One region of the Klebsiella sp. CSG-1 genome, then DNA from elsewhere that is predicted to be linked to it. Evidence: predicted binding sites of a transcription regulator. Region 1 holds the regulator's gene; each other region holds the start of a gene.
The links. The regulator PurR, encoded in region 1, represses purine synthesis genes. The targets are predictions, from matches to a motif close to CANGCAAACGTTTGCNTG.
Positions count from the first base shown of each region.

Region 2: AC007G_RS17685 (NCS2 family permease) is a predicted target of PurR. The motif match lies at 5,564-5,581, and genes of this name have one in related genera.
Region 3: purT (formate-dependent phosphoribosylglycinamide formyltransferase) is a predicted target of PurR. The motif match lies at 4,674-4,691, and genes of this name have one in related genera.
Region 4: pyrD (quinone-dependent dihydroorotate dehydrogenase) is a predicted target of PurR. The motif match lies at 2,346-2,363, and genes of this name have one in related genera.

Region 1 is NZ_JBWNLD010000009.1:22,388-30,385, forward strand. It holds gene AC007G_RS20275 (C40 family peptidase) at 1-176, shown strand, start outside; gene AC007G_RS20280 (GNAT family N-acetyltransferase) at 216-707, opposite strand; gene sodB (superoxide dismutase [Fe]) at 1,006-1,587, shown strand; gene AC007G_RS20290 (MFS transporter) at 1,633-2,793, opposite strand; gene cydH (cytochrome bd-I oxidase subunit CydH) at 2,957-3,046, opposite strand; gene purR (HTH-type transcriptional repressor PurR) at 3,342-4,367, shown strand; gene punR (DNA-binding transcriptional activator PunR) at 4,386-5,297, opposite strand; gene punC (purine nucleoside transporter PunC) at 5,407-6,591, shown strand; gene cfa (cyclopropane fatty acyl phospholipid synthase) at 6,887-7,998, shown strand, end outside.
Region 2 is NZ_JBWNLD010000007.1:74,409-82,406, forward strand. It holds gene ecpD (fimbrial adhesin EcpD) at 1-386, shown strand, start outside; gene AC007G_RS17655 (fimbrial biogenesis chaperone) at 355-1,053, shown strand; gene AC007G_RS17660 (YjcB family protein) at 1,101-1,382, opposite strand; gene AC007G_RS17665 (EAL domain-containing protein) at 1,916-3,499, shown strand; gene soxS (superoxide response transcriptional regulator SoxS) at 3,504-3,833, opposite strand; gene soxR (redox-sensitive transcriptional activator SoxR) at 3,919-4,380, shown strand; gene AC007G_RS17680 (glutathione S-transferase family protein) at 4,638-5,303, shown strand; gene AC007G_RS17685 (NCS2 family permease) at 5,694-7,043, shown strand; gene AC007G_RS17690 (Na+/H+ antiporter) at 7,193-7,998, shown strand, end outside.
Region 3 is NZ_JBWNLD010000008.1:236,365-244,362, reverse strand. It holds gene zwf (glucose-6-phosphate dehydrogenase) at 1-679, shown strand, start outside; gene edd (phosphogluconate dehydratase) at 901-2,712, shown strand; gene AC007G_RS19905 (bifunctional 4-hydroxy-2-oxoglutarate aldolase/2-dehydro-3-deoxy-phosphogluconate aldolase) at 2,752-3,393, shown strand; gene purT (formate-dependent phosphoribosylglycinamide formyltransferase) at 3,456-4,634, opposite strand; gene AC007G_RS19895 (YebG family protein) at 4,770-5,174, shown strand; gene AC007G_RS19890 (tellurite resistance TerB family protein) at 5,272-5,958, shown strand; gene ptrB (oligopeptidase B) at 6,076-7,998, shown strand, end outside.
Region 4 is NZ_JBWNLD010000010.1:224,248-232,245, forward strand. It holds gene AC007G_RS22480 (YcbX family protein) at 1-523, shown strand, start outside; gene zapC (cell division protein ZapC) at 530-1,072, opposite strand; gene pyrD (quinone-dependent dihydroorotate dehydrogenase) at 1,240-2,250, opposite strand; gene ssuE (NADPH-dependent FMN reductase) at 2,501-3,076, shown strand; gene AC007G_RS22500 (sulfonate ABC transporter substrate-binding protein) at 3,069-4,031, shown strand; gene ssuD (FMNH2-dependent alkanesulfonate monooxygenase) at 4,028-5,173, shown strand; gene ssuC (aliphatic sulfonate ABC transporter permease SsuC) at 5,184-5,975, shown strand; gene ssuB (aliphatic sulfonates ABC transporter ATP-binding protein) at 5,972-6,745, shown strand; gene pepN (aminopeptidase N) at 6,841-7,998, opposite strand, start outside.

The DNA.
Region 1 (7,998 bases):
TCCGCACCCGTGGGCGCGGCACCGCCGATCACGTCGGCGTTTACGTTGGCAACGGCAAGTTTATTCAGTCGCCGCGTACCGGCCGCGACATCCAGATCACCTCATTAAGCGAAGATTACTGGATTCGCCACTATGTCGGCGCACGCCGGGTGATGACCCCCAAAACCATTCGCTGAGCCTGACCTGCCGCGTCTGCGGCAGGTCAACTCTCCTCACTATAATGTCAGGCTCATCTCATGCCAGGACATGCCGCCATGATCCGAGGCGGAAGGCCGCTCGTAGCGAAAACCAAATCTCTCATACAGGGCCACGTGTCGGTCTTTGCACATCAGGTGAATGGCGCTCTTTTGCGCCTGCGCCATCTGCCGGATAAAGCGCTCCATCAGAGCAGTCGAATACCCTTTTCCCTGGTGTTCAGGATCAACGACGACAGACATAATCACGACATTCGGCGCGCGAGGATCGTGCCCGACCAGCTCCTTGAAGGCTTCATCCGACATCACGACTTCCCACGCACACCCTGAATTAATGAAGCCAATGACCTCTCCTTGCCGTTCCATGCAAAGAAATCCTTCCGGGTACTGCTGGATTCGGGTGGCAATCTTTTCACGAGTGGCCGCTTCATCCCCTTCATATGCGGTCGTTTCAATTTCAAAACAGCGTTCGACGTCGGCCAGAGTCGCCTGGCGATAGACTATGTTAGACAAAACAGACCTCTGCAAAATGGATATTCACTAATCACTTTATATTTCAACGGCAACAGCGATCAACCTGCCCTGTTGAAATGCGATGCCTTGCGCTCCGGCGAAGGCTTAGCCGGGTAAGTTTGTTAAATATACCCTTTATCATTGCAAGGCTTTTAACTCCCTTCTGCAAGTGTTAGCATTCCGATCACAATAAAAACCTGTTGCACTCGCCCCGGCGAGGGACAGTACATGCTGTTCTGGATGGTAAAACATCCTTTGAATGTGAGCTAGAAAACAAGAAGTTATAAGGAGAGTAACAATGTCGTTTGAATTACCTGCATTACCGTATGCAAAAGACGCCCTGGCGCCGCACATTTCCGCAGAAACCCTGGAATACCACTACGGCAAACATCACCAGGCCTATGTCACCAACCTCAACAACCTGATCAAAGGCACCGCGTTTGAAGGTCAATCTTTAGAAGCGATCGTCCGCGCTTCTGAAGGCGGCATCTTTAACAATGCGGCCCAGGTCTGGAACCATACTTTCTACTGGAACTGCCTCGCGCCGAATGCGGGCGGCGAGCCGGAAGGTGAGCTGGCAGCCGCCATCAATCAATCCTTCGGCAGCTTCGCAGAGTTCAAAGCGAAGTTTACCGACGCGGCAGCGAAGAACTTTGGCGCAGGCTGGACATGGCTGGTTAAAAATAGCGATGGCAGCCTGAGCATTGTCTCCACCAGCAACGCTGGCACGCCGCTGACCGGCGACGCCAAACCGCTGCTGACCGTGGATGTCTGGGAACATGCCTATTACATCGACTACCGCAACGCCCGTCCTGACTATCTGGCGCACTTCTGGGCGCTGGTAAACTGGAAGTTTGTGGCAGCCAATCTGGCGGCCTAAAACGCTAACGCAGAAGGGGCAACCCTTCTGCGAATATACCGACTGTCAGACCAACGCCTCTTCCGGCTGCGAACGCCCGCCGAACAGCACCAGCAGCAGCGCCACACCGGCAATGATCGCTCCCATCACCGGCACAAAGGCATAGCCCAGTCCGCCAGAAATCACCGCGCCACCGGCTGCCGCACCCAGCGCATTGCCGAGGTTAAACGCTCCGATATTGACCGACGAAGAGAGACCCGGTGCTTCATGAGCCACTCGCATCACCCGCATTTGCAGCGGTGGAACCACGGCGAAGGTCGCCGCCCCCCAGACCACCATACTGATTGCGGCTCCCAGCTGCGTCTGCGCCAGCAGCGGAATCGCCAGCATGATAACCATCAGCAGCAGCAGAAAACCCTTCAGCGTCCCGGAGACGGAACGGTCGGCGAATTTACCGCCGAGGTAGTTACCCAGTGAAAAGCCGACGCCAATCAACACCAGCATGGCGGTGACGAACAGCGGTGAGGCGTGCGTAATGGTGTGCAGCACCGGTGAAATATAGGTATAGAGGGTAAACATCGCGCCGGCCCCCAGCACGGTGGTCAGCAATGCGGAGAGCACCTGCGGACGAACCAGCACCGAGAGCTCCTGTTTTACGTTCGGACGCTCGCCAGCGCTGCCTTTGGGCAACGAAAACCACAGGCTGACCATCGCCACCAGCCCCAGACCTGCCGTCGCGAGGAACGACATCCGCCAGCCGATGGTCTCGCCAAGCCATGTCGCCGCCGGAACGCCGCCAATATTAGCGATAGTCAAGCCCATGAACATGGTCGCCACCGCGCTGGCCTGTTTGTGTTTCGGCACCACGCTCGCCGCCACCACCGACCCGAGGCCAAAGAAAGCGCCGTGGTTAAGACTGGTGATAATGCGCGAAATCAGCAGCGTGGTGTAATCCGGCGCCATTGAGGAGAGAATGTTCCCCAGCGTAAAGATAGCCATCAGAAAAATCAGCGCATTTCTGCGCGCGCGATGAGAGAGCAGCAAAGTCATCAGCGGCGCACCGACCATCACGCCGATCGCATACGCGCTGATCAGCATTCCCGCCGCCGGAATTGACACGTCGACACCTTTGGCAATCACCGGCAGCAGCCCCATCGGGGAAAACTCCGTGGTGCCAATACCAAACGCGCCTATCGCCAGCGCTAACAAGGGAAAGTTGATTTTCATTCAATGACTCCAGCAGACCGTCATCGGCGACGGTATCTCATCAGAAGTCAAAAGCATGACATCAATCACAAAAAAACAAAAGTAAACGAAATGGCAAAAGATTTTTGCGAAATTGATAATAATGGCGGGACATCGGGGGAAAGAGCCCTCTCCCCCGGATAAATCAGTGCAGCACCGCGGTCAGGCCGGCGGCCACGATCAGACCCAGGACAATAATCGTTGTCGTCAGCGAAAACTTTAAATCTGTATCCATCAATTTTTCCCCCAGTTATCCCCACATGAAAAGTGAGCTTGCTCATTTTTGCACAATATAGCGCAAAAATCTTCCATGTTTTAGGGTGATGCACATTTTTGCTCTTCCCCTTTGCCGCAAGATCGGACAAAATCCCACGCTAATTTGAAAGCGTATCGGCCATTGACCCCTTCCTGTCGTTCTGTGTCGTTTTCCCGACGTGATGCAATGTTGAAAATTGTATTCAGGGTGTGTATAGGCAAACGTTTACGTATCGATAATCAGACGATCAGGTCAAGGTCTGGAGTGAGAAGTAATGGCAACAATTAAAGATGTAGCGAAGCGCGCAAACGTTTCCACTACAACAGTGTCACATGTAATTAACAAAACCCGTTTCGTGGCGGAAGAAACCCGCAACGCCGTGTGGGCGGCGATCAAAGAGCTGCACTATTCCCCCAGTGCCGTTGCTCGCAGCCTGAAGGTTAATCACACCAAATCGATTGGCCTGCTGGCCACCAGCAGCGAAGCGGCCTATTTCGCTGAGATTATTGAAGCCGTAGAAAAGAGCTGTTTCCAGAAAGGCTATACCCTGATTCTGGGCAATGCGTGGAACGATCTCGAAAAGCAGCAGGCCTATCTGTCGATGATGGCGCAAAAGCGCGTCGACGGCCTGCTGGTTATGTGTTCTGAATATCCGGAATCGGTGCTCAGCATGCTGGAAGAGTACCGCCATATTCCGATGGTGGTAATGGACTGGGGTGAATCCAAAGCCGACTTTACCGATTCGGTCATCGATAACGCCTTTGAGGGCGGTTATATGGCCGGTCGCTATCTGGTGGAACGCGGCCATCGTGAAATCGGCGTGATCCCGGGTCCGCTGGAGCGTAACACCGGCGCCGGGCGCCTGGCGGGCTTTATGAAAGCCATGGAAGAAGCGCAGATCGCCGTTCCGGAAAGCTGGATTGTGCAGGGAGACTTCGAGCCTGAATCCGGCTACCGCGCAATGCAGCAGATCCTCAGCCAGCAGCATCGCCCGACGGCGGTCTTCTGCGGCGGCGACATCATGGCGATGGGCGCAATCTGCGCTGCGGATGAGATGGGGCTACGCGTGCCGCAGGACATTTCGCTGATCGGGTATGATAACGTGCGTAACGCCCGCTATTTCAGCCCGGCGCTGACCACCATCCACCAGCCGAAAGATTCGCTGGGGGAAGCGGCCTTCAATATGCTGATGGATCGTATCGTCAACAAGCGCGAAGAGTCACAGTCGATCGAGGTTCACCCGCGGCTGGTAGAGCGCCGCTCCGTCGTAGACGGCCCGTTCGTCGACTACCGTCGCTAATCGCCCGTGCGGCGCCGGTTACTCCGGCGCCCGCAGCCACTCCCGGTTTAACGTTTCACTGTCCCCCAGATAATCCAGTAGCCACGACAGCGCCGGTGACGTGTCGCTCTGCTGCCAGGTCAGGCAGCACGCGGCGTCCGGGAACGGGTTTTCCAGCGCCAGCGCGGTCCATTCACCGCGGTCAATCCACGGGCGAGCAAAATGGCTCGGCACCATCCCTACGCACAATCCCGCCGAGAGGCAGGTGGCCGAGGATTCCCAGTCCGGCACCACCACCCTTTTCTGATTGTCCAGTAGCCAGGTCGTGCGTTTTGGTAGCGAGCGGGAGGTGTCCTCCCTGACCAGCGACGGCCAGTTGCGCAACACATCATCGCTGAGCGGCCCGCTCATCTGCGCCAGAGGATGATGGCTCGCCACCACGCAATGCCAGCTCAACATCCCCATATCGCGAAAGGCGTAGCGTCCCCCCACCGGAATCGAACGGGTTGCCCCGATAGCCAGTTCCACGCGTCCGTCGGCCAGCGCGTCCCAGACACCGTTGAAAACCTCCTGAAAAACAATCAGCTCGACATCGGGAAAGTGACGATAAAAATCAACAATCATCTGGCGCATACGGGCCGGTTTAACAATGTCATCCACGGCTATCGACAGCTGACCACGCCAGCCGTTGGCTATCTGCTGACACTGCTGGCGGGTGATCTGCATTTTTTTGATAACAGATCGTCCTTCCTGTAAAAACCAGAGCCCGGCGGTGGTCAATTCGACATCGCGATGGCGGCGTTCAAAAAGCGGTACCGCCAGCCACTCCTCCAGCTGACGTACGGTATAACTGACCGCCGAAGGTACGCGGTGCAGCTCCTGCGCCGCGGCGCTAAAGCTGCCGTTGCGGGCGACAGCATCAACAACTTCGAGTGAGTATTCGGACCACATATTCTGCCTGCAAAAATTTTGAACGCATGTAGCAAATATTAGCGTTTCACAAGCCAGAATGCACTCCCTACACTCTGCGGCATCATACCTGCATCTATAAGAGAATGTTATGCAACAACCCGGGAAAGGATTTTTAGTGTGGCTGGCGGGACTCAGCGTGCTGGGTTTCCTCGCTACCGACATGTATCTGCCGGCCTTTTCGGCCATCCAGCAAGATCTCAATACTTCTGCAGCGTCGGTCAGCGCCAGTCTGAGCCTGTTCCTCGCCGGCTTCGCCATCGGGCAGCTGTTCTGGGGCCCGCTCTCGGACCGCTACGGACGTAAACCGATTCTGCTAACCGGGCTGGCGATCTTCGCTATCAGCTGTCTGGGAATGCTGTGGGTGCGTGACGCCACTCTGATGCTGGTGCTGCGCTTTATCCAGGCGATCGGCGTCTGCGCGGCGGCGGTGACCTGGCAGGCGATGGTCACCGATTATTATCCAGCTCAGCGCACTAACCGTATTTTCGCCACCATTATGCCGCTGGTGGGTTTATCGCCGGCTCTGGCGCCGTTGCTCGGCAGCTGGCTGCTTGCCCATCTGGAATGGCAGGCCATTTTTGCCACCCTTTTTGCCATCGCCCTGCTGCTGATGGTGCCCGCCCTGCGCCTGAAGCCGGTCGTCAGGCCGCAGGGTGACGTCCGCGAGAAGCTGACCTTTCTGACGCTGCTGCGCTCGCGCGAATACAGCGGCAACGTGCTGATTTACGCCGCCTGCTCCGCCAGCTTTTTTGCCTGGTTAACCGGGTCGCCGTTTATTCTCCATGAGATGGGCTACAGCCCGACCGCTATCGGTCTTAGCTATGTTCCGCAGACAATCGCCTTTTTAATCGGTGGCTATGGATGCCGCGCGGCGCTGCAGAAATGGCAAGGCCAACAGCTGCTGCCCTGGCTGCTGGTGATTTTCGCCGTCAGCGTGGCTGCCACCTGGATGGTTGGTCTGGTTGAAGATGTCTCAATTATTGCGGTGATGATTCCCTTCTGCGTGATGGCCATTGTCAATGGCGGGATCTACCCGATTGTTGTCGCCCAGGCGCTGAAGCCGTTCCCGCAGGCGACCGGTCGTGCCGCCGCGCTGCAGAACACGCTGCAGCTTGGTCTGTGCTTCCTGACCAGTCTGCTGGTTTCCGCGCTGATTGCCACGCCGCTGCTCACTACCACCAGCGTGATGCTGGTCTCTATCGTGCTGGCCGGGCTGGGTTATTTTATGCAGCGTCACAGCGTTTGCCTGACTACCGAATCGTCTCATGCATAAACGCGTTTCAGTGATGTTAAGGCTCAGTAATTAGCCTGCTAATATATTTTTATTGAAAGCCTGATTTCAGCGGCCTATACTGAACCGGCTTCACATAAATAAAATATTTTTTAAGATTAACGGGAGCAGGATGCATCCCGTTTCACCATGGAAGGCCTTTCGGCAAGGGTTATCGCCCTTCCTCTGTTCTACGTCGGATAGCAGCTTCACGGATATTCCGTGAGATTTCTCACAAAGCCAAAAAAGCGTCTACGCTGTTTTAAGGTTCTGATCACTTGGGCGTGATGGAGAAGCTATGAGTTCATCGTGTATAGAAGAAGTAAGCGTACCAAACGACGACTGGTACCGAATTGCAACCGAATTGCTCGGTCGCGCGGGCATTGAGGTTAATGGCACCGCACCCTCCGATCTGCGGATTAACAATCCGCTCTTCTTTAAACGTGTTTTACAGGAAGGGTCGCTGGGGTTAGGTGAGAGTTATATGGACGGCTGGTGGGATTGCGAACGGCTGGATATATTCTTCCATAAAGTACTCCGTGCCGGGCTGGAAAATCAGCTCCCTCACCATCTGAAAGATACGCTTCGCATCGCAGGCGCTCGCCTGTTCAATCTACAAAGTAAAAAGCGCTCCTGGATTGTCGGCAAAGAACATTACGACCTGGGCAACGATCTTTTCAGCCGGATGCTCGACCCCTATATGCAATATTCCTGCGCGTACTGGAAAGAGGCGCAATCGCTGGAAGAGGCGCAGGTGGCAAAATTAGATCTTATTTGCCGCAAACTGCAGCTGGAACCGGGGATGCGGGTGCTGGATATTGGCTGCGGCTGGGGTGGTCTGGCTTACTATATGGCCAAAAATTATCACGTTAGCGTAGTCGGCGTGACCATTTCCGCCGAGCAGCAAAAAATGGCCCAACAGAGATGCGAAGGGTTAGACGTTACCATTTTGCTGCAGGACTACCGTGACCTGCATGACCAGTTTGATCGCATTGTTTCCGTCGGGATGTTTGAACACGTGGGACCTAAAAATTACGCCACCTATTTTGAAGTGGTGGATCGTAATTTAAAACCTGACGGTCGTTTTTTATTACACACCATTGGCTCCAAAAAAACGGACCACAGCGTCGATCCGTGGATCAATAAATATATTTTCCCCAACGGTTGTCTGCCTTCGGTTCGTCATATCGCGCAAGCCAGCGAATCCCATTTCGTGATGGAAGACTGGCACAATATCGGCGCCGATTACGATACGACGCTGATGGCCTGGTACGAACGTTTCCTGGCCAGCTGGCCCGATATCGCCGATAACTATTCGGAACGTTTTAAACGTATGTTTAGTTATTATCTGAACGCCTGCGCGGGGGCTTTTCGCGCGCGCGATATTCAGCTCTGGCAGGTGGTCTTTTC
Region 2 (7,998 bases), on a different contig from region 1:
CCGCCGCCGATGAAGTCCTGATCAAAGTGACCGGCCCGTCGCAGTCGATCGCCGGGCGTTCATATTGCTTGTTCAGTTCGCCAGACGGGGTGACAAAAGTGCCTTTCCCGGCGCTGCTGACGTTTACCACCCAGACCGGAACGAGCAAAAATTATGACGCCGGCTGCGATGACAACTGGCGTGATATGACGGATGCGCTGTGGCTGACGACGCCGTGGACAGATGCTTCCGGCGATATTGGCGTGATGAACAAGACGACGGTGAAATTTTCCATACCGATGAACGACAATATTTCGTTGAGAACGGTAGATGACGATGGCTGGTTTGGTGAAGTGAGTGCTTCAGGAGAGATTCATGTTCAGGCGACATGGCGCAATATTAATTAATCTGCTCCAGGCCGTCGCGTGGTTGCTGCTTCTGGGTCTGCCAATGGCGGGCCGGGCGATTTCCGTCGGCAATTTAACTTTTTCGCTGGGTGCTGAAGAGAACTTTGTCGCCAAACGGGTACTGAATAACAACCCGAGCGCGCGGCTCTATCAGATTTCCGTCGTCGGGATAGACCGGCCGGGAGGTCACGAGGTCCGTTCGCGTCCGGCAGACGGCGAACTGCTCTTTGCCCCGCGTCAGCTCACCTTGCAGGCCGGGCAAGGGGAATACTTTAAATTTTATTATCATGGCCCGCAGGATAATCGTGAACGTTATTACCGGGTTTCGTTTCGCGAAATTCCCACCCGAAACCGCATTGGCCGTACTGCGGCCGGCGGGTCAATCGGTATTGATCCGGTGGTCGTGATGGAAACGATTCTGGTGGTACGCCCGCGGCAGGTGCAGTTCAAATGGGCCTTCGATCGGCAGGCGGGAAGCGTCAGCAACAGCGGCAATACCTGGTTTAAACTGCTGATCAAGCCGGGATGCGATGCAACGGAAGAAGAGGGCGAGGCCTGGTACTTACGGCCAGGAGATGTGGTTCGCCAGGCGACGCTGCGCCAGCCTGGGAATAAATACATTATCTATAATGATAAATTTATTAAAATATCAAAGGATTGCGAGTAGTGTTTGCCGGTAAATAAAAAAGCCTCCCGTAGGAAGCTTTTTTATTATCAGGTCATGACCATTGGCCATTGTGGTGGCGTCTGGCTCATGACTTCGATCATGACGTCTTTGATATTGCCCCAGATTTTCGCGATATCCAGCAGCGTGATCCCCAACAAGCCGGTGGCGAACCAGCAGGCCGCCACCAGGCCGATGCAGCTACAAATAACGGCTAAACCGGCATAATCACTTTTGCGTAGCTGAATGTTCATCGAACTGGCCAAAAACATCAGAACCGCGCTCACCAGCGGCCAGCGCAAAAGTATGACACTGGTAGTTATGGAAGCCATCAACCTCATCCTCAAAGAAAATCGGGTGCCTTTGACAACCTGGCGAGACTGACGATGACGTGGCGCTCTGGCTATCTACGGGCAATCAGGAGAATAATGAAACATTGTTCTTGTTTCATCAAGTTGTGTGAACTATATCACATTTGCTGTTTTATTCACCAGCCCCAAATGCGCGTTTTTGGCGGTTTTTAAAGCCGTATTTTTGTTGTGGATAATGAGGGCGGGGGCATCTTCCCACCACGTCAAACGGGCAAACTGCTCTTCCCGGCGTCTGATTGCTTTTTTTGAGCTCGTTATCTGCGGCTTTTATTACTTATTCTTGTCGATCGTACGGATAAACCGAATTAGATAACGACTCTGTTTTTAGAATACCGAGAGTGTTTCTCGATTTTCTGCGAAATTAGTATTATTCATCATTATTGAGGATGGGGTTTTTACATCAAACGACCGGTTGCTGAAAATAGTCTCTGTTGTATAACAACGAGTGTGATCTTTTACCGTGATAAGGCATATCGCATGGATAAAAAACGGAAATGAATCGTCGCACATTGCGCAACGCGTTGAGAATATTGGGAGTGACGCTGGTGATTCTGCTCCCCGTCGTGCTGGCACTGTGGTTTGCGCAAATCAGAGCCAAAGCCGAAACCTCCGATCGGCTCCGCGCATTTTCACAGCTGGCGCTGCAGAAAACGGAAATGGTGGTTTATGAAGCCGATCGGGCGCGTGAAAAAGCCTTGCAGTTTAAAGGGGAAATGTGCTCTGCCGGACATCAGCAATATATGTTGTCGATTGTTCGCAGCCTGCTTTATGTTGACGATTTAATTTATGCCGACGGTCCCCGTTTGTTTTGCTCGACTGCGGTCCGCCCCGATAGCGCATGGCGTATTCCGTCGGCGAATTATACCAAAAAGCCGGATATCGCTATCTACTATTACCGCGATACGCCTTTCTATCCCGGCTTTGCGATGAACTATATGCAGCGAGGGCACTACATTGCGGTGATTAATCCACTCTCCTACAGTTCGTTAATATCGAGTGATAAAGATTTATCCTACGGTTTGTACGATACAAAAACGAATCAGTTTTTTTCCACCAGTAGAAATGCCGACCCCGCGGTACTGCATGGCCTGATTCGTCAGGAAGATGCCTTTTTTCGCCAGGGTAACCGGGTGTACACCGTGGCTCATTCCGCCATCCGCCCGATCGCCGTGATTATGTCTACCTCGTACGCCAGTTATTACCAGAGCTTTTATGATCAGGTGACGCTCACCCTCCCGCTGGGGGGGATTTGCAGCATTTTGATCTTACTGGTGTGGTTGCGCACCCGGCAGCAATACCATTCACCGCGCAATATGTTGCAACGCGCGCTCAATCGGCGTCAGCTGTGTCTGCATTATCAGCCGATTATTGATATCGAAAATAACCGCTGCGTCGGAGCCGAAGCGCTGCTGCGTTGGCCGGGATTTGACGGGCCGGTGATGACGCCGGCGGAGTTTATTCCACTGGCGGAAAATGAAGGGATGATTGCGCAGGTCACCGATTACGTGGTGGATGAGTTATTTTCCGAACTCGGGGAATTTTTGGCCGGGCATCCGCATCTGTATATTGCGATTAACCTGTCGGCCACTGATTTCCACTCTTCGCGGCTCATTGCCCAAATCGGTGAAAAGGCGCGGAGCTCCGCGGTGAATATCGATCAAATTAAAATTGAAGTCACCGAGCGCGGATTTATTGACGTGCAGAAAACGATGCCGGTCATCCAGGCATTCCGCGCAGCCGGATATGAAATTGCTATTGATGACTTCGGTACCGGCTATTCCAATCTGCATAATCTCCACTCGCTTAACGTGGATATCCTGAAGATCGATAAATCGTTTATCGATACGCTCACCACCAATAGCACCAGCTACACGATCGCCGAGCATATTATTGAAATCGCCCGCAGCCTGGGCTTAAAGACCGTTGCCGAAGGCGTCGAAACGGCGGACCAGGTTAACTGGCTGCGAAAACGCGGGGTCCGGTATTGTCAGGGCTGGTACTTTGCGAAAGCGATGCCGCCACAGGAGTTCAGGCAGTGGCTGGCCAACGCGCCCAGGCTGCTCAGCCCTTGCATGTGAACGCTCAGGCGGAAATTTGATGACGATAATCGCTGGGGGTGCGGTCGAACTCCCGGCGAAATACCCGTGAGAACGTCTGCTGCGACACGTAGCCCAGATCCATCGCAATATCAAAGATGGGTCGCTGGGTGGTCCGCAGCGCCTCTGCGGCCAGCAACAGCCGGCGCTGGCGGATGTAATCGCCCAGCGTTTGATGCATCACGGCGCGGAACATCCGCTGGAGGTACCATTTTGAGTACCCGGATTTTCTGGCGACTACATCAATGTTAAGTGGTTGATCGATATGTTCATCAATCCATTCAATAAGCGTTTGGATAATATCCTGATGGGACATAAAGCGGCCTCTCTCAATTCTCGATTCGTCGTTTTGTCTGCGGGCGAGTATAATTCCTCAAGTTAACTTGAGGTAAAGCGCTTTTATGGAAAAGAAATCCCCCCGTATTAAAATGCTGTTGACCCCCGGCGAGGTGGCAAAGCGTACCGGCGTTGCCGTCTCTGCCCTGCATTTCTATGAAAGCAAAGGGTTAATTCACAGCCAGCGTAATGCCGGTAATCAGCGGCGCTATCGCCGCGATGTGCTGCGCGCGGTGGCGATCATCAAGATTGCCCAGCGAATCGGCATTCCGCTGTCGACCATTGGTGATGCGTTCGGCGTGTTGCCGGAAGGGCATAACCTCAGCGCGAAGGAGTGGAAACAGCTCTCATCGCAGTGGCGGGAGGAGCTTGATCGGCGTATTCATACCCTGACCGCACTGCGCGACCAGCTGGATGGTTGTATCGGCTGCGGCTGTCTGTCGCGACGCGACTGCCCGCTGCGCAACCCGGGAGATAAGCTGGGTGAAGAGGGGACCGGCGCGCGACTGCTGGAGGATGACGTATAAAACTAAAGCGCCACAACAGGGCGCTTTAGTTGTTTTCCGGTCTTGGTCTTTAACACTATCCTGGTCGTTCGCAGGAGGGTTTCCCCCGACGTCGGCTCACCTCGGTATTGCGCAAGATGTTGCTGGAGGTTCCGGTTTGCGCCGACAACTTAATTGTGGCACAGCCCGGCTTTTTCACCCGTTTATTTCGGCGAAATTTTTCCGCCAATCGCCGTCAGTTCCTATAGTTAATTCGAACGAATTACGGGAGAACCTCCATGCTGACGGTACATCATCTCAATCAATCACGATCCCAGCGCGTGCTGTGGGCGCTTGAAGAACTCCAGTTGCCTTATCGCATTGTCAGCTACCAGCGGGAAAAAAATATGCTGGCGCCGCCGGCGTTAAAGCAGATCCACCCGCTGGGGAAATCTCCGGTGGTGGAAGATAACGGCTACGTGCTGGCGGAATCGGGCGCCATCCTCGAGTACCTGCAGGAAACCTACGATAGCGACCACCGGTTCAGACCGCAGGCGATAGCGGATAAGCTGCAATACCGTTTCTGGCTGCACTATGCCGAGGGCTCACTGATGCCGCTGATGGTGATGAAACTGGTGTTTGCCAGTCTCGGTAAACCGCCCATTCCGCTCGGGATGCGAACGCTGGGCAATGCCCTGGGTAAAGGGGTACAGAAGGCCTGGCTGGACCGGCAAATCGCCACGCACGCTCGCTATATTGAGGATCATCTCTCCCGTCAGCCGTGGTTTGCCGGCGCGCAGCTCAGCATGGCCGATATCCAGATGAGCTTTCCGGTCATGGCGCTGCTGGCGCGCGGCGGCATCAAGGATGTACCGCGGATCGCACAGTGGGTGCAGCGAATAGAGCAGCGTCCGGCCTGGCAGAAAGCGATTGAACGCGGCGGCCCGTTCACCCTGCCGGAGTGAGGCGGTAATTTTTGTGATGGCCGCGGTGAATTGCTATCAACGCAATACAAAAATGTTACCGGATTGCGCATAGACGACAACGTTTGCGCATCGACTGGTTATTTCATGAACGCCATAAGCAAAATTTAGCGAATTAACACAAACTTCAGTTGAAAAGGCCCGTCTAAAGGCTGGATAATCGTTTGCCTTTGTATTTTGCTCGCTATTTATCCCTGTTCTGGGGGGAGCAAATTCATTCTGACCACCGTATTGTATGCGCGGAGTTAAACGTTTGCTTTTTTGCAGCCCCCCTGGCGCTGCGAGGTAGCACAAGGAGATCGCGTTTAGCTGGCAGTGGATGGTCCACCACGCATACGGACGAACGATTAAAATTTTCAGGGGAAGTTTTCTATGTCTACGCCTTCAGCGCGTACCGGCGGTTCATTAGACGCCTGGTTTAAAATTTCAGCTCGTGGCAGCTCCGTTCGTCAGGAGATTGTTGCCGGTTTAACCACCTTCCTGGCAATGGTGTACTCGGTCATTGTTGTCCCGGGCATGTTGGGTAAAGCCGGGTTCCCTCCGGCAGCCGTGTTCGTCTCGACTTGTCTGGTCGCCGGCGTAGGCTCTCTGGTGATGGGGCTGTGGGCAAACCTGCCGCTGGCCATCGGCTGTGCGATTTCGCTGACCGCGTTCACCGCCTTCAGCCTGGTGCTGGGGCAGCACATCAGTATTCCGGTTGCGCTGGGCGCCGTGTTCCTGATGGGCGTGCTGTTTACCGTTATCTCTGCCACCGGTATTCGTAGCTGGATCCTGCGCAATTTACCGCAGGGCGTTGCGCACGGCACCGGGATAGGTATCGGCCTGTTTCTGCTGCTGATCGCCGCCAACGGCGTGGGCCTGGTGATTAAAAACCCGCTGGACGGTTTGCCGGTCGCGCTGGGTCACTTCAACAGCTTCCCGGTGATTATGTCGCTGGTGGGGCTGGCGGTGATTATTGGCCTCGAAAAAATGAAAGTGCCGGGCGGTATTCTGCTGACCATTATCGGCATTTCGATCGTCGGGCTGATTTTTGACCCGAGCGTTCATTTCTCCGGTATTTTCGCGATGCCGTCGCTGAGCGACGACAAAGGCAACTCGCTGATTGGCAGCCTCGATATCATCGGCGCGCTAAACCCGGTGGTTCTGCCAAGCGTCCTGGCGCTGGTGATGACGGCGGTATTTGATGCCACCGGCACGATTCGCGCCGTGGCGGGGCAGGCAAACCTGCTGGATAAAGACGGGCAGATTATCAACGGCGGTAAAGCCTTGACCACCGACTCCCTGAGCAGCGTCTTCTCCGGCGTGGTCGGGGCGGCACCGGCGGCGGTGTACATCGAATCTGCGGCAGGTACTGCGGCGGGCGGTAAAACCGGCCTCACCGCGGTGACCGTTGGCGTGCTGTTCCTGCTGATTCTGTTCCTCTCTCCGCTCTCTTATCTGGTACCTGCGTATGCCACGGCGCCAGCGCTGATGTATGTTGGTCTGCTGATGCTGAGCAACGTGGCGAAAATCGACTTTAATGATTTCGTCGATGCGATGGCCGGGCTTATCACGGCGGTCTTTATCGTGCTGACCTGTAACATCGTCACCGGCATCATGATTGGCTTTGCCGCCCTGGTCATTGGCCGTCTGGTGTCCGGCGAGTGGCGCAAGCTGAACCTGGGGACCGTCATCATCGCGGCCGCGCTGGTTATCTTCTACGCCGGTGGTTGGGCCATTTAAGCTTTTCCTGCCAATAGCGGGCGGCTCAGGCCGCCCGTTTTATTTTTAAGCCACATCCTGTTTCCTTTTGCGTTAATCTGAGTAGCGTATTATCCAGAGACATGACGCCTCCGGTGTAAAAAAAAGAAAACGCAGCAAACAGGGAACACATGGAAATATTCTTCACCATACTCATTATGACCCTCGTGGTCTCTCTCTCCGGGGTGGTTACACGCGTACTGCCCTTTCAGGTTCCACTACCACTGATGCAAATCGCCATTGGCGCGCTGTTGGCGTGGCCGACGTTTGGTTTGCATGTTGAATTCGACCCCGAGCTGTTCCTGGTCTTGTTTATCCCGCCGCTGCTTTTTGCCGACGGCTGGAAGACGCCGACCCGCGAATTTATTGAGCACGGACGAGAAATCCTCGGGCTGGCGCTGGCGCTGGTGCTGGTCACGGTGGTGGGTATTGGCTTCCTCATCTACTGGATCGTGCCGGGTATTCCGCTGATTCCCGCCTTTGCGCTGGCGGCGGTGCTGTCACCGACCGATGCCGTGGCGCTGTCAGGCATCGTGGGCGAAGGGCGCATTCCGAAAAAAATTATGGGGATTTTGCAGGGCGAGGCGCTGATGAATGATGCCTCCGGCCTGGTCTCGCTGAAGTTTGCCGTCGCCGTGGCGATGGGCACGATGGTCTTTACCGTCGGCGGTGCCACGGTCGAGTTCCTCAAAGTCGCCATCGGCGGTATCCTGGCCGGGTTTGTGGTGAGCTGGCTGTATGGTCGTTCGATGCGCTTCCTCAGCCGCTGGGGCGGCGACGAGCCGGCGACGCAGATTGTTCTGCTGTTCCTGCTGCCGTTTGCCTCCTACCTGATCGCGGAACATATCGGTGTTTCCGGGATTCTGGCGGCGGTGGCGGCGGGGATGACCATCACCCGTTCCGGCGTGATGCGCACCGCGCCGCTGGCCATGCGTCT
Region 3 (7,998 bases), on a different contig from region 1:
AGTGCTGAAGTCGCTGCGCCGTATCGACCGCTCCAACGTACGTGAGAAAACGGTCCGCGGCCAGTACACCGCCGGCTTCGCCCAGGGTAAAAAAGTCCCGGGCTACCTCGAAGAAGAGGGGGCGAACAAATCCAGCAATACCGAGACCTTTGTGGCTATCCGCGTCGATATCGATAACTGGCGCTGGGCCGGCGTGCCGTTCTACCTGCGTACCGGTAAACGCCTGCCGACCAAATGTTCTGAAGTGGTGGTTTATTTTAAAACCCCGGAGCTGAACCTGTTTAAAGAGAACTGGCAGGAGCTGCCGCAGAACAAGCTGACGATTCGCCTGCAGCCGGATGAGGGCGTGGATATTCAGGTCCTCAACAAAGTGCCGGGTCTTGACCACAAACACAATCTGCAGATAACCAAGCTGGATCTGAGCTATTCGGAGACCTTCAACCAGACTCACCTGGCGGATGCCTATGAACGTCTGCTGCTGGAAACCATGCGTGGTATCCAGGCGCTGTTCGTGCGTCGCGATGAAGTTGAAGAGGCGTGGAAGTGGGTTGACTCCATTACTGAAGCCTGGGCTGCCGATCGCGATGCGCCGAAGCCCTATCAGGCAGGTACCTGGGGGCCGGTCGCCTCTGTGGCGATGATCACCCGCGACGGTCGTTCCTGGAACGAATTTGAATAGTTTGCGCGTTATCCGGAGGAGTTATTTTACCGGTAACATGATCTGACGCAGCAAGTCGCATAATTTTTGCTCTTTTAAGCCCCGGGAGGATTCACCCCCGGGGCTTTTTTTATTACACTGCGGATAGATATTTTGCCGCTGAGCTGCAGTGTTGGTGCCTTTCACCTTCTAAGAGGTTGCTAAAATGCTGTGGCCGGACAGATAAAAATTCAGGAGCCTTTATGAATTCGACAATGTTACGGGTAACAAATCGCATTATCGAACGGTCGCGCGATACCCGCACCGCCTACCTCGCACGGATTAACCAGGCGAAGACGGATACCGTCCATCGCGCGCAGCTGGCGTGCGGTAATCTCGCCCACGGCTTTGCTGCCTGTCAGTCGGACGATAAAGCCTCGCTGAAAAGCATGTTGCGTAACAATATCGCCATCATCACTTCTTACAACGACATGCTGTCCGCCCACCAGCCCTATGAGTATTACCCGGATATCATCCGCAAAGCGCTGCATTCGGTGAATGCGGTAGGCCAGGTCGCGGGAGGCGTACCGGCGATGTGTGACGGCGTCACCCAAGGGCAGGACGGGATGGAACTCTCCCTCCTGAGCCGCGAAGTGATTGCAATGTCGGCCGCGATCGGCCTGTCGCATAACATGTTCGACGGCGCGCTGTATCTGGGCGTATGTGACAAAATTGTCCCCGGACTGACGATGGCCGCGCTCTCCTTTGGCCACCTGCCGTCAGTATTCGTGCCGTCTGGCCCGATGGCCAGCGGCCTGCCAAATAAAGAAAAAGTACGCATCCGCCAGCTGTATGCCGAGGGTAAAGTCGATCGTATGGCGCTGCTGGAGTCTGAAGCGGCCTCCTACCACGCCCCGGGTACCTGCACATTTTACGGCACGGCGAACACCAACCAGATGGTGGTGGAATTTATGGGCATGCAGCTCCCGGGCTCGTCGTTTGTGCATCCGGATGCCGAATTGCGCCAGGCGCTGACCGCCGCCGCCGCACGCCAGGTAACGCGCATGACCGGTAACGGTAATGAATGGATGCCGCTGGGCAAAATGTTTGATGAGAAAGTGGTGGTGAACGGGATCGTTGCGTTGCTGGCAACCGGCGGTTCGACCAACCATACGATGCACCTGGTCGCAATGGCTCGCGCGGCGGGCATTATCATTAACTGGGATGATTTCTCCGATCTCTCCGATGTTGTGCCGCTGCTGGCGCGCCTTTACCCGAACGGTCCGGCGGATATTAACCACTTCCAGGCCGCGGGCGGCGTACCGGTGCTGGTTCGTGAGCTGCTGAAAGGCGGTTTGCTGCACGAAGATGTCAACACCGTAGCCGGTTTTGGTCTCTCCCGTTACACCATGGAACCGTGGCTGAATAACGGCGAGCTGGACTGGCGCGAAGGGGCGACGGCGCCATTAGACGATCAGGTTATTGCGACTTTCGACAAGCCATTCTCTCGCCATGGCGGGACGAAAGTGCTGAGCGGCAACCTCGGGCGTGCGGTGATGAAAACCTCGGCCGTACCGGTTGAGAACCAGATAATTGAAGCCCCGGCGGTGGTGTTTGAAAGCCAGCACGACGTTTTGCCTGCTTTCGAAGCCGGAATGCTGGACAAGGATTGCGTGGTGGTTGTTCGCCATCAGGGGCCAAAAGCGAACGGCATGCCAGAATTACATAAACTTATGCCGCCACTTGGTGTATTATTGGACCGCCGTTTCAAAATTGCGCTGGTTACCGATGGTCGACTCTCTGGCGCATCTGGCAAGGTCCCGTCAGCAATCCACGTTACGCCTGAAGCGTACGATGGTGGGCTGCTGGCAAAAGTACGTGATGGCGATATTATCCGCGTCAACGGGCAGACGGGCGAACTGACGCTGCTGGTGGATGACGCTGAGCTGGCTGCACGCCAGCCGCATGTTCCTGACCTCAGCGGTTCGCGCGTCGGGAGCGGCCGGGAAATGTTCGCAGCGCTGCGTGAAAAACTCTCCGGAGCCGAACAGGGCGCAACCTGCATCACTTTTTAAGACGATACAATTTGTAGATCTGGCGAGAGAGAAACTCTAATGAAAAACTGGAAAACAACTGCAGAAGCAATCCTCACCAACGGCCCGGTTGTCCCGGTGATCGTGGTGAAAAAGCTGGAACACGCTGTGCCGATGGCCAAAGCGCTGGTTGCCGGCGGCGTACGCGTACTGGAAGTCACGCTGCGTACCGCATGCGCGCTGGATGCGATCCGCGCGATTGCGCAAGAAGTGCCGGAGGCGATTGTCGGCGCAGGTACCGTAACAAACGTTGAGCAGCTGAAAGCCGTCACCGAGGCTGGCGCGCAGTTCGCTATCAGCCCGGGTCTGACCGAGTCCCTGCTGAAAGCGGCGACTGAAGAAGGGACCATCCCGCTGATCCCGGGGATTAGCACCGTCTCCGAACTGATGCTGGGCATGCAGTATGGCCTGAAAGAGTTCAAATTCTTCCCGGCGGAAGCTAACGGTGGTGTAAAAGCGCTGCAGGCGATTGGCGGTCCGTTCGCGCATATCCGTTTCTGCCCGACTGGCGGCATCTCACCGGCGAACTACCGCGACTACCTGGCACTGAACAGCGTGCTGTGCATCGGCGGTTCCTGGCTGGTTCCGGCGGATGCGCTGGAAGCGGGCGATTACGACCGTATTACCAAAATTGCTCGCGAAGCGGTTGAAGGCGCGAAGTAATTTTCACGCCCTGATAAATGGCGAAATCCAGACCCGGTAGCGTTGACGCGACCGGGTTTTTTTTATCCCTGAACCTGCACCGCTGACGCGGCGGCTTTCGCGCGAGCCACCGCCTCATCGACGCTATCGGCGACGGCCAGCGTGACGCCCAGTCGACGAGAACCGTCAATCTCCGGCTTACCGAACAGGCGTAGCTGCAGTCCCGCCCCTACCGCGCCCTGGAGATTGCTAAAGGTGACGTTCTGGCTGGTGAGCTGCGGCAGAATGACCGCGGAGGCCGCCGGGCCATACTGACGAATCGCGCCAACCGGCAGACCGAGGAAGGCGCGAACGTGCAGCGCAAATTCCGAGAGGTCCTGGGAAATCAGCGTCACCATTCCGGTGTCATGCGGGCGAGGGGAGACTTCACTGAAAATCACCTCATCACCGCAGACGAACAGCTCCACGCCAAACAGACCGTAGCCGCCAAGCGCCAGCACGACTTTGCTGGCAATCTCCTGGGCGCGGGCCAACGCCAGCTCGCTCATCTGCTGCGGCTGCCAGGATTCGCGGTAATCGCCATCCTCCTGGCGATGGCCGACCGGCGCACAGAAATGGACGCCATCGACCGCGCTGACGGTAAGCAGGGTAATTTCAAAATCGAAATTCACCACCCCCTCGACGATAACCCGACCGGCGCCCGCGCGGCCGCCTTGTTGCGCGTAGCGCCAGGCCTCGGCCAGCTGGTCAGAGTGACGAATAAAGCTCTGGCCTTTACCAGAAGAGCTCATGACCGGCTTCACAATGCAGGGAAGGCCAATCTCCGCGACGGCTTCGCGAAAGGCCGCTTCGCTGTCGGCAAAGCGGTATGCCGAGGTGGGAAGCTGCAGCTCCTCTGCGGCCAGGCGGCGAATACCTTCGCGATTCATGGTCAGTTTCGCCGCGCGAGCGGTGGGGACGACTTTCTGCCCGGCCTGCTCCAGCTCCACCAGCATATCCGTGGCGATGGCTTCAATTTCCGGCACGATAAAGTCGGGTTTTTCTTCCGCAATCAGCGCGCGCAGCGTTTCACCGTGTAGCATGTTGATGACGTGCGAACGATGCGCCACTTGCATCGCCGGCGCGTCGGGGTAGCGGTCGACCGCGATGGTCTCAATACCCAGCCGTTGGCACTCAATGGCGACTTCTTTACCCAGTTCGCCGGAACCTAACAACATCACCCGCGTCGCTGCCGGACGCAGCGCTGTGCCTAATAACGTCATGACTCTTTTCCACAGTAAAAAAACATGCGTCGCATTATAAACGAAAACGTTTGCGTCTGTCTTTACGGCTGTTGGTTGAGTCCCGGGTGAAAATTTGCTATACTGTATAAAAATACAGTATAAAGAGGCTGCACAATGGCGGTTGAAATTAAATATGTGGTGATCCGCGAAGGTGAGGAAAAGATGTCGTTTACCAGCAAAAAAGAGGCCGATGCTTACGACAAAATGCTCGATCTTGCCGAGGTCCTCAACGACTGGCTGGTCGAGTGCCCGCTGACGCTGGATGAAATCCAGCGCGATGAAATGGCAATGTGGCTGGCGGAACGTAAAGAGACATTGCACCACATCCTGAGATCAGGAAAACTCCCGGAAGCGGAAGCGGAAGCGGAAGCGGAAGCGGAAGCGGAAGACGGTACGAACGGCCAGGCTTCTCAGGACGAGAGCTCCGCGGCTGAAACCTCAGAGGCCGCAGCGGAGGGAGCGAGCGAACAACCCGCGGCAACCGCGCCTGTAAAATCGCGCAAGGTGAAGGCCGCCTGAGTCCGGCCGAATTTGCGCATCTTTAGCTGCTCATAACATTTCCTGACATCTCGTCGTTTAGGCTGATGACATCGCTTAATAAGCAACGAGGGAAATCATGGCTAACTGGCTTAATCAACTCCAGTCCCTGCTGGGCCAGCAGGGACCGTCTTCCTCATCAGGCGAGCGGTCTGATGGTAAAAGCTTCCTTCTGCCTGGGGCGCTGGGCGGCCTGGCGGGGCTGCTGGTGGCCAGTAAATCATCGCGTAAGCTGCTGGCTAAATATGGCACCAGCGCACTGCTGGTTGGCGGCGGCGCGGTGGCGGGAAGCGTGCTGTGGAACAAGTACCAGCAAAAAATGCGGGAAAATTCCCCTGCGCAATCTGTCGCTTCTCCTGTACAACCCGCCGGGGCGTCAACCTCGCCAGCCTCCGGGCTCGATGCCCGCAGTGAACGGCTCATTCTGGCGCTGGTGTTTGCCGCGAAAAGCGACGGGCACATTGATGACAGCGAGCGGGCAAACATTGATGAGCAGCTGCGCGCGGCTGGTATTGCCGTGCAGGGGCGCGTTCTTATCGATCGCGCTCTGGCCCAGCCTCTCGATCCGCAGCGTCTGGCGCAGGGCCTCACCAGCGAGCAAGAGGCGCTGGAGATCTATTACATCAGCTGTGCGGCGATCGATATCGACCATTTTATGGAGCGTAGCTATCTCAACGCTCTGGGTGAGGCTTTAGGCCTTCCGCCGGAAGTGCGTGCCGACATCGAACAGGATATCCAGGCACAAAAACAGGCGCTTTCTACCTAAATCCGCAGGTTTTGCTTGCAACGTGGGCCACTTTTGCCACCCTTATACACACGCCATCCTTCAAGCCGCTTCTTGAATGATTTTGTGTATGAAATACAGGATGCAGAAGACCAAAAGATGCCACCAAAAGCAAAACGAATTCCCCACGCCATGACCCTTCATGGCGATACCCGTATCGATAATTACTTCTGGCTGCGCGACGACGAGCGTTCGCGGCCGGAAGTACTTGATTATCTTCGCGAGGAAAATGAGTACGGACAGCAGGTCATGGCGACTCAACGTAGCCTGCAGGAGCGGGTGCTAAAAGAGATTATTGACCGTATCCCGCCGCGCGAAGTCTCCGCGCCCTACAGCAAAAATGGCTACCGTTATCGTCAGGTGTATGAGCCGGGCTGTGAATACGCTATTTATCAGCGTCAGTCGGTGCTGAAAGAGGAGTGGGATGAATGGGAAGTGCTGCTCGATAGCAACCAGCGCGCGGCGCAGAGCGAATTCTATACTCTCGGTGGGCTGGGCATTTCGCCGGATAACACGATGATGGCGCTGGCGGAGGATTATCTCTCCCGTCGGCAGTATGGCCTGCGCTTGTGCAATCTGCAAAATGGCGAATGGTATCCTGAAGTGCTGGAAAACGTTTCGCCGGAATTCGCCTGGAGCAATGATTCGCAAACGCTGTGGTATGTCCGCAAGCACCCGACTACGCTGCTGCCTTATCAGGTCTGGCGGCATACCGTGGGCGCTTCGCCGCACTCCGATGCGCTGGTCTACGAGGAGAAGGATGAAACCTTCTACGTCAGCCTCCATACGACCACCTCCCGGCAATTCGCCGTTATCTATCTTGCCAGCGCGACAACCAGTGAAGTGCGGCTGCTGAATACCGAAATGCCGGATGCGGAACCGGTGTGTTTCCTGCCGCGGCGTAAAGATCACGAGTACAGTCTCGATCATTACCAGCATGCCTTTTATCTTCGCTCTAACCGCGAGGGGAAAAACTTCGGTCTCTACCGTACCCATGAGCGCGACGAGCGGCAGTGGGAGACGCTGATTGCGCCACGCCAGGATGTGATGCTCGAGGGATTCACCCTGTTTACCGACTGGTTGGTGGTTGAGGAGCGCCAGCGCGGGTTAACCAGCCTGCGCCAGATCAACCGCAAGACCCGGGAAGTGGTGGGGATCGCCTTTGATGATCCGGCCTACGTGACCTGGCTTGCCTATAATCCGGAACCGGAAACTTCACGCTTGCGCTACGGATACTCCTCCATGACCACGCCGGATACGCTCTTTGAGCTGGATATGGACACCGGTGAGCGGCGGGTACTGAAGCAACAGGAAGTGAAAGGGTTTGAGGCCAGTCATTATCGCAGCGAACATTTGTGGATTAAGGCTCGCGATGGTGTGGAGGTTCCTGTTTCGCTGGTTTATCGGCGTGAGCATTTCCGCAAGGGGGTCAGTCCGCTGTTGGTCTATGCCTACGGGTCGTACGGCGCCAGTGAAGATGCCGATTTCAGCGCCAGCCGGTTGAGCCTGCTCGATCGGGGTTTCGTGTTTGCGATTGCCCACGTCCGCGGCGGCGGGGAATTAGGGCAGCAGTGGTACGAAGACGGCAAGTTCCTGTGTAAAAAGAATACCTTTAACGATTATCTCGATGTTTGCGATGCGCTGCTGGCGCAGGGATATGGCAATCCTCGCCTGTGCTACGGCATGGGCGGCAGCGCGGGCGGCATGTTAATGGGCGTCGCCATTAATGAGCGGCCGGAGCTGTTTCACGGCGTAGTGGCTCAGGTTCCGTTTGTCGATGTCCTGACCACAATGCTCGACGAGTCGATTCCGCTGACGACCGGGGAATTTGAAGAGTGGGGAAATCCGCAGGACGAAGAGTACTACCGCTATATGAAGAGCTACAGTCCTTACGATGGCGTCACGGCGCAGGTCTATCCCCATCTGCTGGTGACTACCGGTCTGCACGATTCCCAGGTGCAATACTGGGAACCGGCAAAATGGGTGGCGAAGCTGCGCGAGCTGAAAACGGACGATAACCTG
Region 4 (7,998 bases), on a different contig from region 1:
GGTTTTTGACGTAGCAAAACCCTGCAGCCGCTGCGTGCTGACTACCGTCAGTCCGGAACGGGGGCAAAAGCATCCTTCCGGTGAACCGCTGGCCACGCTGCAGCGGTTCCGCACCGCGCTGGATAGCGGCGATGTCGATTTTGGACAAAACCTGATTGCCCGCAACAGCGGCGTAGTGCGCGTGGGCGATGAAGTGGAAGTGCTGACTCGCGGCCCGGCAAAAGCCTATGGCGCAGGCGAGAGCGACGATACGCCCGCGGTTGTCGCACAGCCGGATGCCGTCATTGAAATTGAATGGCAGGGGCAGCGGTTTAGCGGCAATAATCAGCAGGTATTGCTGGAGCAGCTGGAGCAAAAAGGCATTCGAATCCCCTACTCTTGTCGGGCGGGGATTTGCGGCAGCTGCCGCATCAGACTGGAAGAAGGCGAGGTCAGCCCGTTGAAGAAAAACGCGGTCGCTGACGATGGCACGATTCTGTGCTGTAGCTGTATACCGAAAACGGCCTTACGGCTGGCGCCTTAGCGCGCTTTAAACCGCCTGACCCAGGCTGTAGCTGGTCATACCCTGTGCCGGTTGCAGCCTGTCGTTCATGATTTTAATCACATCCCCCAGCTGCATGACTCGCCCGGCGACCGTCACGCCCGGCTGAGCCAACAGACAGAGCGCGGCATTTTCACCCGGCTCAACCACCAGCAGATTAACCTGCTGTCCGCTATCGCTGAGCCAGGCGCTGGCGGCATCGCCGGTGGCAGGCTGCCAGGAGACTTCATGCGTTGTGAAGTGCCAGCTCTTTGGCATCTGCGGTTTCAGGAAGCGAATGGCGACCAGCGCATTGAGAACTAATTCCGCGCGCTGCTCTTTCGATAACTCGATATCGCGACATTTTTCTTCAAAAGAGAAATACAGTGCGGCATCGTCGACACAGAATCCGGAAGGTGAGAAGGCATCGGGCGTCAACATCCGACGCGCAAACCGCGAACGGAACAACATACCATTGGCCAAATCGAGCATCATACGATCGTGCTCTTCATCGTAATACCAACGCCAGTTATCGTCAGGTTTAATTCGCATCGTTCCCCCGTCCTCTTTCCCGTGCATCTCTTATGCAATAGCATCCTGCAACAGAATAATTTCCAAAATTAAGAAAAGACTAAAATGTCTAAATAAGCAACAATGAAGGAATATAAAACAACCAGGGCCGGAAATAAAGCCCTGGGGGGGATCAGAGGAGGAAAAGATTAGATATGGGTAACAATTTCTTTAATCAGCGGAGGGCCTTTAAAAATAAATCCGGAATAAATCTGGACAAGGCTTGCACCGGCGGCGATTTTTTCCCGTGCGGCGATCACCGAGTCAATCCCTCCGACTCCGATAATCGGCAAACGACCGTTTAATTCTGTCGCCAGCATACGGATAATTTCCGTACTCTTTAATTGTAATGGACGACCGCTGAGGCCACCGGTTTCATCACAGAATTTCATTCCCTGGACCAGCGAACGATCGAGAGTAGTATTGGTGGCAATGACCCCATCAATATTATGACGAACTAAACTATCGGCCACCTGGATCAATTCCTCAAGAGAAAGATCCGGGGCGATCTTCACAGCGACTGGGACATATTTCTGATGCTTTTGCTGCAGCTCAAGCTGCTTATTTTTAATACCAGAGAGTAAATCATCCAGGGCATCGCCGTATTGTAAGGTACGCAGCCCTGGGGTATTCGGTGAAGAGATATTAATGGCGATATACCCGGCATACGGATAGACTTTTTCCATACAAATCAGATAATCATCTTTACCCTGCTCAACCGGCGTATCTTTATTCTTACCGATATTAATACCGAGAATACCGTCAAAATGCGCCTTTTTAACGTTCTCAACCAGGTTATCAACGCCGTGGTTATTAAAGCCCATGCGGTTGATCAAACCTTCGGCATCCACCAGACGGAAGATCCTCGGCTTATCGTTCCCCGGCTGCGGACGCGGCGTTACGGTACCAATTTCAATGGAGCCAAAACCCATGGCGCCGAGCGCATCAATGCACTCGCCGTTCTTGTCCAGCCCAGCGGCCAGACCCAGCGGATTTTTAAACGTGAGACCCATGCAGGTGACCGGTTTGGACGGCACCTTCTGACGGACCAGCATTTCCAGCGGCGTACCTGATACGCGACGTAATTGTTGAAAAGTAACTTCATGAGCGCGCTCAGGATCGAGCTGAAAAAGGGCTTTACGAACGAAGGGGTAGTACATGAACTCTCCTGGATTCCCGGTGTGCAAACCGGGGGCGTATTATGTTCGATTGACGCCTGAAAGGGAATTGACCTACGACAAAAAATCTCGCATCCAACGCAAACGTTTACTTTTCGCCCCCGCGTTATGCAATTTCTGACAAAACAAGGGTGGAAAAATCATTTAGGGAAATAAATCGGCTCTGTCACACTGCCAGCAAATGTTATCAATTATAGATAAATGCAAACATTTGGTTATAAGGAGAGAGAAGATGCGTGTCATTACACTTGCGGGCAGTCCGCGTTACCCTTCCCGTTCCAGCGCGCTTCTGGAATATGCCAGAGAGACGCTCTCCGCGGCAGATGTTGAAGTCTGCCACTGGCATTTGCAAAATTTTGCTCCGGAAGACCTGCTGTATGCTCGCTTCGATAACCCGGCATTACATACGCTGAATGAACAGCTGGCAGGCGCCGATGGGCTTATCATCGCTACCCCGGTCTATAAGGCCTCTTTTTCCGGCGCGCTGAAGACGCTGCTCGACCTGCTCCCGGAACGGGCGCTGGAGGGGAAAATCGTCCTGCCGCTGGCCACCGGCGGCACGATCGCCCACATGCTGGCGGTGGATTATGCGCTGAAACCGGTGCTCAACGCCCTGAAAGCGCAGGAGATTCTGCACGGAGTATTCGCCGACGATAGCCAGGTCACCGACTATCAACATAAGCCGCAGTTTACGCCTAATCTGCAGGGACGCCTCGACCTGGCGCTGGAGACCTTCTGGCAGGCGCTGCACCGCCCGACCAGCCGCGCTCCCGCGCTCAAGACCCTCCGCGGGGTGGAACATGCCTAACCTTTTCAGGACCCTCGCGCTGAGCGGGTTGCTGACGCTATCGGCCCTGAGCCATGCGGCACAATCCGCGCCGGACGCGCTGCGCATCGGCTACCAAAAAGGCAGCGTCAGTATGGTGCTGGCTAAAAGCCATCAACTGCTGGAGAAACGCTACCCGAACAGCAAAATCACCTGGGTAGAATTTCCCGCCGGTCCCCAGATGCTTGAAGCGCTAAACGTCGGCAGCATCGATCTGGGCAGTACCGGCGATATCCCACCGATTTTCGCCCAGGCCGCCGGTGCCGATCTGGTTTACGTCGGCGCGGAACCCCCGAAGCCAAAAGCGGAAGTGATTCTGGTCGCGGAAAACAGCCCGATCAAAACCGTCGCTGAACTGAAGGGCCGTAAGGTCGCGTTTCAGAAAGGCTCCAGCTCCCACAACCTGCTGCTAAGGGCATTACAGCAGGCAGGACTAAAATTCAGCGATATTCAGCCCGTTTATCTTGCCCCCGCGGACGCCCGCGCGGCGTTTCAACAGGGCAATGTTGATGCATGGGCTATCTGGGATCCCTACTATTCAGCCGCTCTGCAACAAGCGAGCGCCCGGGTGCTCAAAGACGGAACCGATCTGAAACAAACCGGCTCTTTCTATCTGGCTTCGCGCCCCTATGCAGAAAAGAACGGCGCCTTTATTAGCGGCGTGCTCGACACCTTCAGCCAGGCGGATGCCCTGACGCTGAGCCAACGTCCGCAAAGTATTACCCTGCTGGCCAAAACGATGGGCCTCCCTGAAACGGTGATCGCCAGCTATCTGGACCATCGGCCGCCGACCACCATTACTCCCGTCAGTGCCGAAACCGCCGCCCGGCAGCAGCAAACGGCCGATCTGTTCTACGAGAACAAACTGGTGCCGAAAAAAGTCGACATCCGTACCCGCATCTGGCAACCCGCAACCGCACAAGGAGCGAAATCATGAGTCTGAATATGTTCTGGTTTTTACCGACCCACGGTGATGGTCGCTACCTGGGGACTGAAGAGGGTGCCCGCCCGGTGGATTACGGCTATCTGCAGCAAATTGCGCAAACCGCGGACCGCCTCGGTTTTACCGGCGTCCTGATCCCGACCGGGCGCTCCTGCGAAGATGCGTGGCTGGTTGCCGCTTCGATGATTCCCGTCACCCAGCGCCTGAAATTTCTTGTTGCCCTGCGCCCGAGCGTGACCTCTCCGACTGTCGCCGCCCGCCAGGCCGCTACGCTCGACCGCCTGTCCAACGGTCGGGCGTTGTTTAACCTGGTGACCGGCAGCGATCCGCAGGAGCTCGCCGGTGACGGAGTTTTCCTCGACCATACCGAACGTTACGAAGCCTCTTCTGAATTTACTCATATCTGGCGCCGCCTGATGGAAGGCGAAACCGTGACCTTCAATGGAAAACACCAGCGGGTACGCGGTGCGAAGCTGCTGTTTCCGCCCCTGCAGCAGCCGCGCCCGCCGCTCTACTTTGGCGGCTCGTCCGACGTGGCGCAGGATCTCGCCGCCGAGCAGGTCGATCTCTATCTCACCTGGGGAGAGCCCCCGGAGCAGGTGGCGGAAAAAATCGCCCAGGTGCGTGAAAAAGCCGCTCGTCACGGTCGTACGGTCCGTTTCGGTATTCGTCTGCATGTCATTGTCCGGGAAACCAATGAAGAAGCCTGGGAAGCGGCCGAAAGCCTCATCTCGCATCTGGATGACGACACCATTGCCCGGGCGCAGGCCGCCTTTGCCAAAACCGACTCCGTCGGACAGCAGCGGATGGCCGCGTTGCACAACGGTCGACGCGATAAGCTTGAAATCAGCCCTAACCTGTGGGCCGGCGTCGGGCTGGCACGCGGAGGTGCGGGAACCGCTCTGGTCGGCGATGCGGCTACCGTAGCCGAACGCATCAATGAATATGCGGCACTGGGTATCGATAGCTTTATCTTCTCCGGCTATCCGCACCTTGAAGAAGCTTATCGCGTCGGCGAACTGTTGTTCCCGCTGCTGGATGTCAATATCCCGTCGATTCCGCAGCCGCAACCTCTGCACCTGCAGGGCGAGGCGGTGGCCAACGAATTTATCCCGCGCAAAGTCGCACAAAGCTAAGGAGCACATCATGGCTACGTCTGCGCAAAAACTGCTGCTGCGGGTTGCCCCCTGGCTGCTGCCGGTGGGGACCGTCATTATCTGGCAGCTCGCCTCTTCCGTCGGCTGGTTATCCACCCGCATCCTCCCCTCTCCGGAGGGGGTGCTCAAGGCCTTCTGGACGCTTTCCGCCAGCGGCGAACTGTGGCAACACCTGGCCATCAGTTCATGGCGTGCTCTGCTGGGCTTCGCCATCGGCGGTTCCATCGGGCTGGTGCTGGGCCTGATAAGCGGACTGTCGCGTTGGGGAGAGCGTCTGCTGGATACCTCGATTCAGATGCTGCGTAACGTCCCGCATCTGGCGTTGATTCCGCTGGTTATTTTATGGTTCGGCATTGATGAAAGCGCCAAAATCTTCCTCGTCGCGCTGGGGACCATGTTCCCAATCTACATCAACACCTGGCACGGCATTCGCAATATCGATCGCGGACTGGTGGAAATGGCACGTAGCTATGGCCTGTCCGGCTTCGCCCTGTTCCGCCATGTGATTCTGCCGGGGGCCCTGCCCTCGATAATGGTCGGCATCCGCTTTGCCCTCGGGCTGATGTGGTTAACGCTGATTGTGGCCGAAACCATCTCCGCTAACGCCGGCATTGGCTACCTGGCGATGAATGCGCGGGAGTTTTTACAAACGGATGTGGTGGTGGTCGCCATTATTCTGTATGCCATTCTTGGCAAACTGGCCGACTTCAGCGCGCAGCTGCTGGAACGCGTCTGGCTACGCTGGAACCCGGCTTATCATCTTCAGGAGGCCAACGCATGACTACTGCCCGTCTGAACCCAGGGATCCCGCTGTTGCTTAACGGCGTGACCAAACGCTACGGCGAAAATACCATTCTTAACGCACTGGATTTACATATTCCGACCGGGCAGTTTGTCGCGGTGGTCGGGCGCAGCGGCGGCGGCAAAAGTACCCTGCTGCGTCTGCTGGCCGGGCTCGAAAAACCCAACGCTGGCGAGCTGCTGGCCGGCTCAACGCCGCTGGCACAGGTCCAGGAAGACAGTCGCATGATGTTCCAGGACTCGCGGCTGCTACCGTGGAAATCGGTGATAGACAACGTCGGTCTTGGACTGAAGGGCCAATGGCGTGATGCCGCCCTGCAAGCGCTGGCCAGCGTTGGCCTGGAAAACCGCGCCGGCGACTGGCCGGCTGCGCTCTCCGGCGGACAAAAACAGCGCGTTGCGCTGGCCCGCGCGCTGATTCATCGTCCTCGCCTGCTGCTTCTCGATGAACCGCTGGGTGCGCTGGATGCGTTAACCCGGCTGGAGATGCAGGATCTGATCGTCTCGCTGTGGGAGGAATACGGTTTTACCGTACTACTGGTGACGCATGATGTGAGTGAGGCGGTGGCCATGGCTGACCGGGTGCTGTTGATTGAAGAAGGGAAAATTGGCCTCGATGTCGCCGTCGATATTCCACGACCGCGGCGGACCGGATCGGCCAGACTGGCTGAACTGGAAGCCGAGGTGCTGAACAGAGTAATGAAACGCGGTAAGAGCGAATCGGCGCCGCGCTTATTGAGCCACGGTTAAGCCAGCCCGGAGATCGCCCCGGCGGGGCGACGGCCCGAGATTGTGAATAGCCCGGATAAGGCGCATCCGCGCCGTTATCCGGGAGTCCTGCCCCGTTACGCCAGCGCCTTACTGATTTTCTCGAACAGATCCCCGGAGAGATTCTCCAGACCTTTCAACTGCTCCAGCGCCGCGCGCATCAGCGCCTGGCGTTTAGCATCGTAGCGTTTCAGTCGAATCAACGGTTCAATCAACCGGGACGCCACCTGCGGGTTGCGGCTGTTGAGTTCGGTCAGCATCTCCACCATGAACTGATAGCCGCTGCCATCTTCGGCGTGGAATACCGCCGGGTTACTGCCGGCAAACGCGCCAATCAGCGAGCGTACGCGGTTCGGGTTGCTCATACTAAACGAGCGGTGATTCAGCAGGCCGCGAACCGTCTCAAGAACATTGTCCGCCGGGCTGGTGGACTGCAGGATAAACCATTTATCCATGACCAGGCCGTCCTGGTGCCATTTGTCGTCATACTCCTGCATCAGGGTATCGCGGCAAGGCAGCTGCGCGGCGACCGCGGCCGACAGTGCAGCCAGCGCGTCGGTCATGTTGTCGGCCTGATGATACTGGGCGACGACCAGCTTATCCGCCAGTTCAACTTCACCAAACGCCAGATAGCGCAGGCAGGTATTGCGCAGTGAACGCTTGCCGATATCGGCGTGTTCCACGCGATAGTTCGCCAGCTTGTTGACGTTGTAAACCGCGAGGAACTCGTCCGCCAGCTCTTTTGCAAGCGTGCGGGTCAACGCTTCGCGAACCGCCGCAATGGCGATCGGGTCGATTATCGCAAACAGCTCAGCGATTTCATTGGCGGAAGGCAACGTCAGAATTTCAGCCGCCAGCGCCGGATCGATCTTCTCATCCAGCAAAATCGCGCGAAACGCATCGGCGACGTGAACCGGCAGCGACAGCGGCTGGCCCTGCTGATGGCGGTTGACGTTCAGCTTGATGTAGGTTGCCAGCAGGCTCTGCGCGGCATCCCAGCGGGAGAAGTCGTTGCGCGCGTGGCGCATCAGGAAGGTGAGCTGCTGGTCGCTCCATTTATATTCCAGCTTCACCGGAGCGGAAAACTCGCACAGCAGCGCCGGTACCGGCTGGAAGTAGACGTTGTCGAACACAAAAGTCTGCTCGCTCTGGGTCACATTCAGCACGTGATGCACCGGATGGCCCCCTTTCTGCAGCGGGATCACCTTCCCTTCGTTATCATACAGTTCGATATC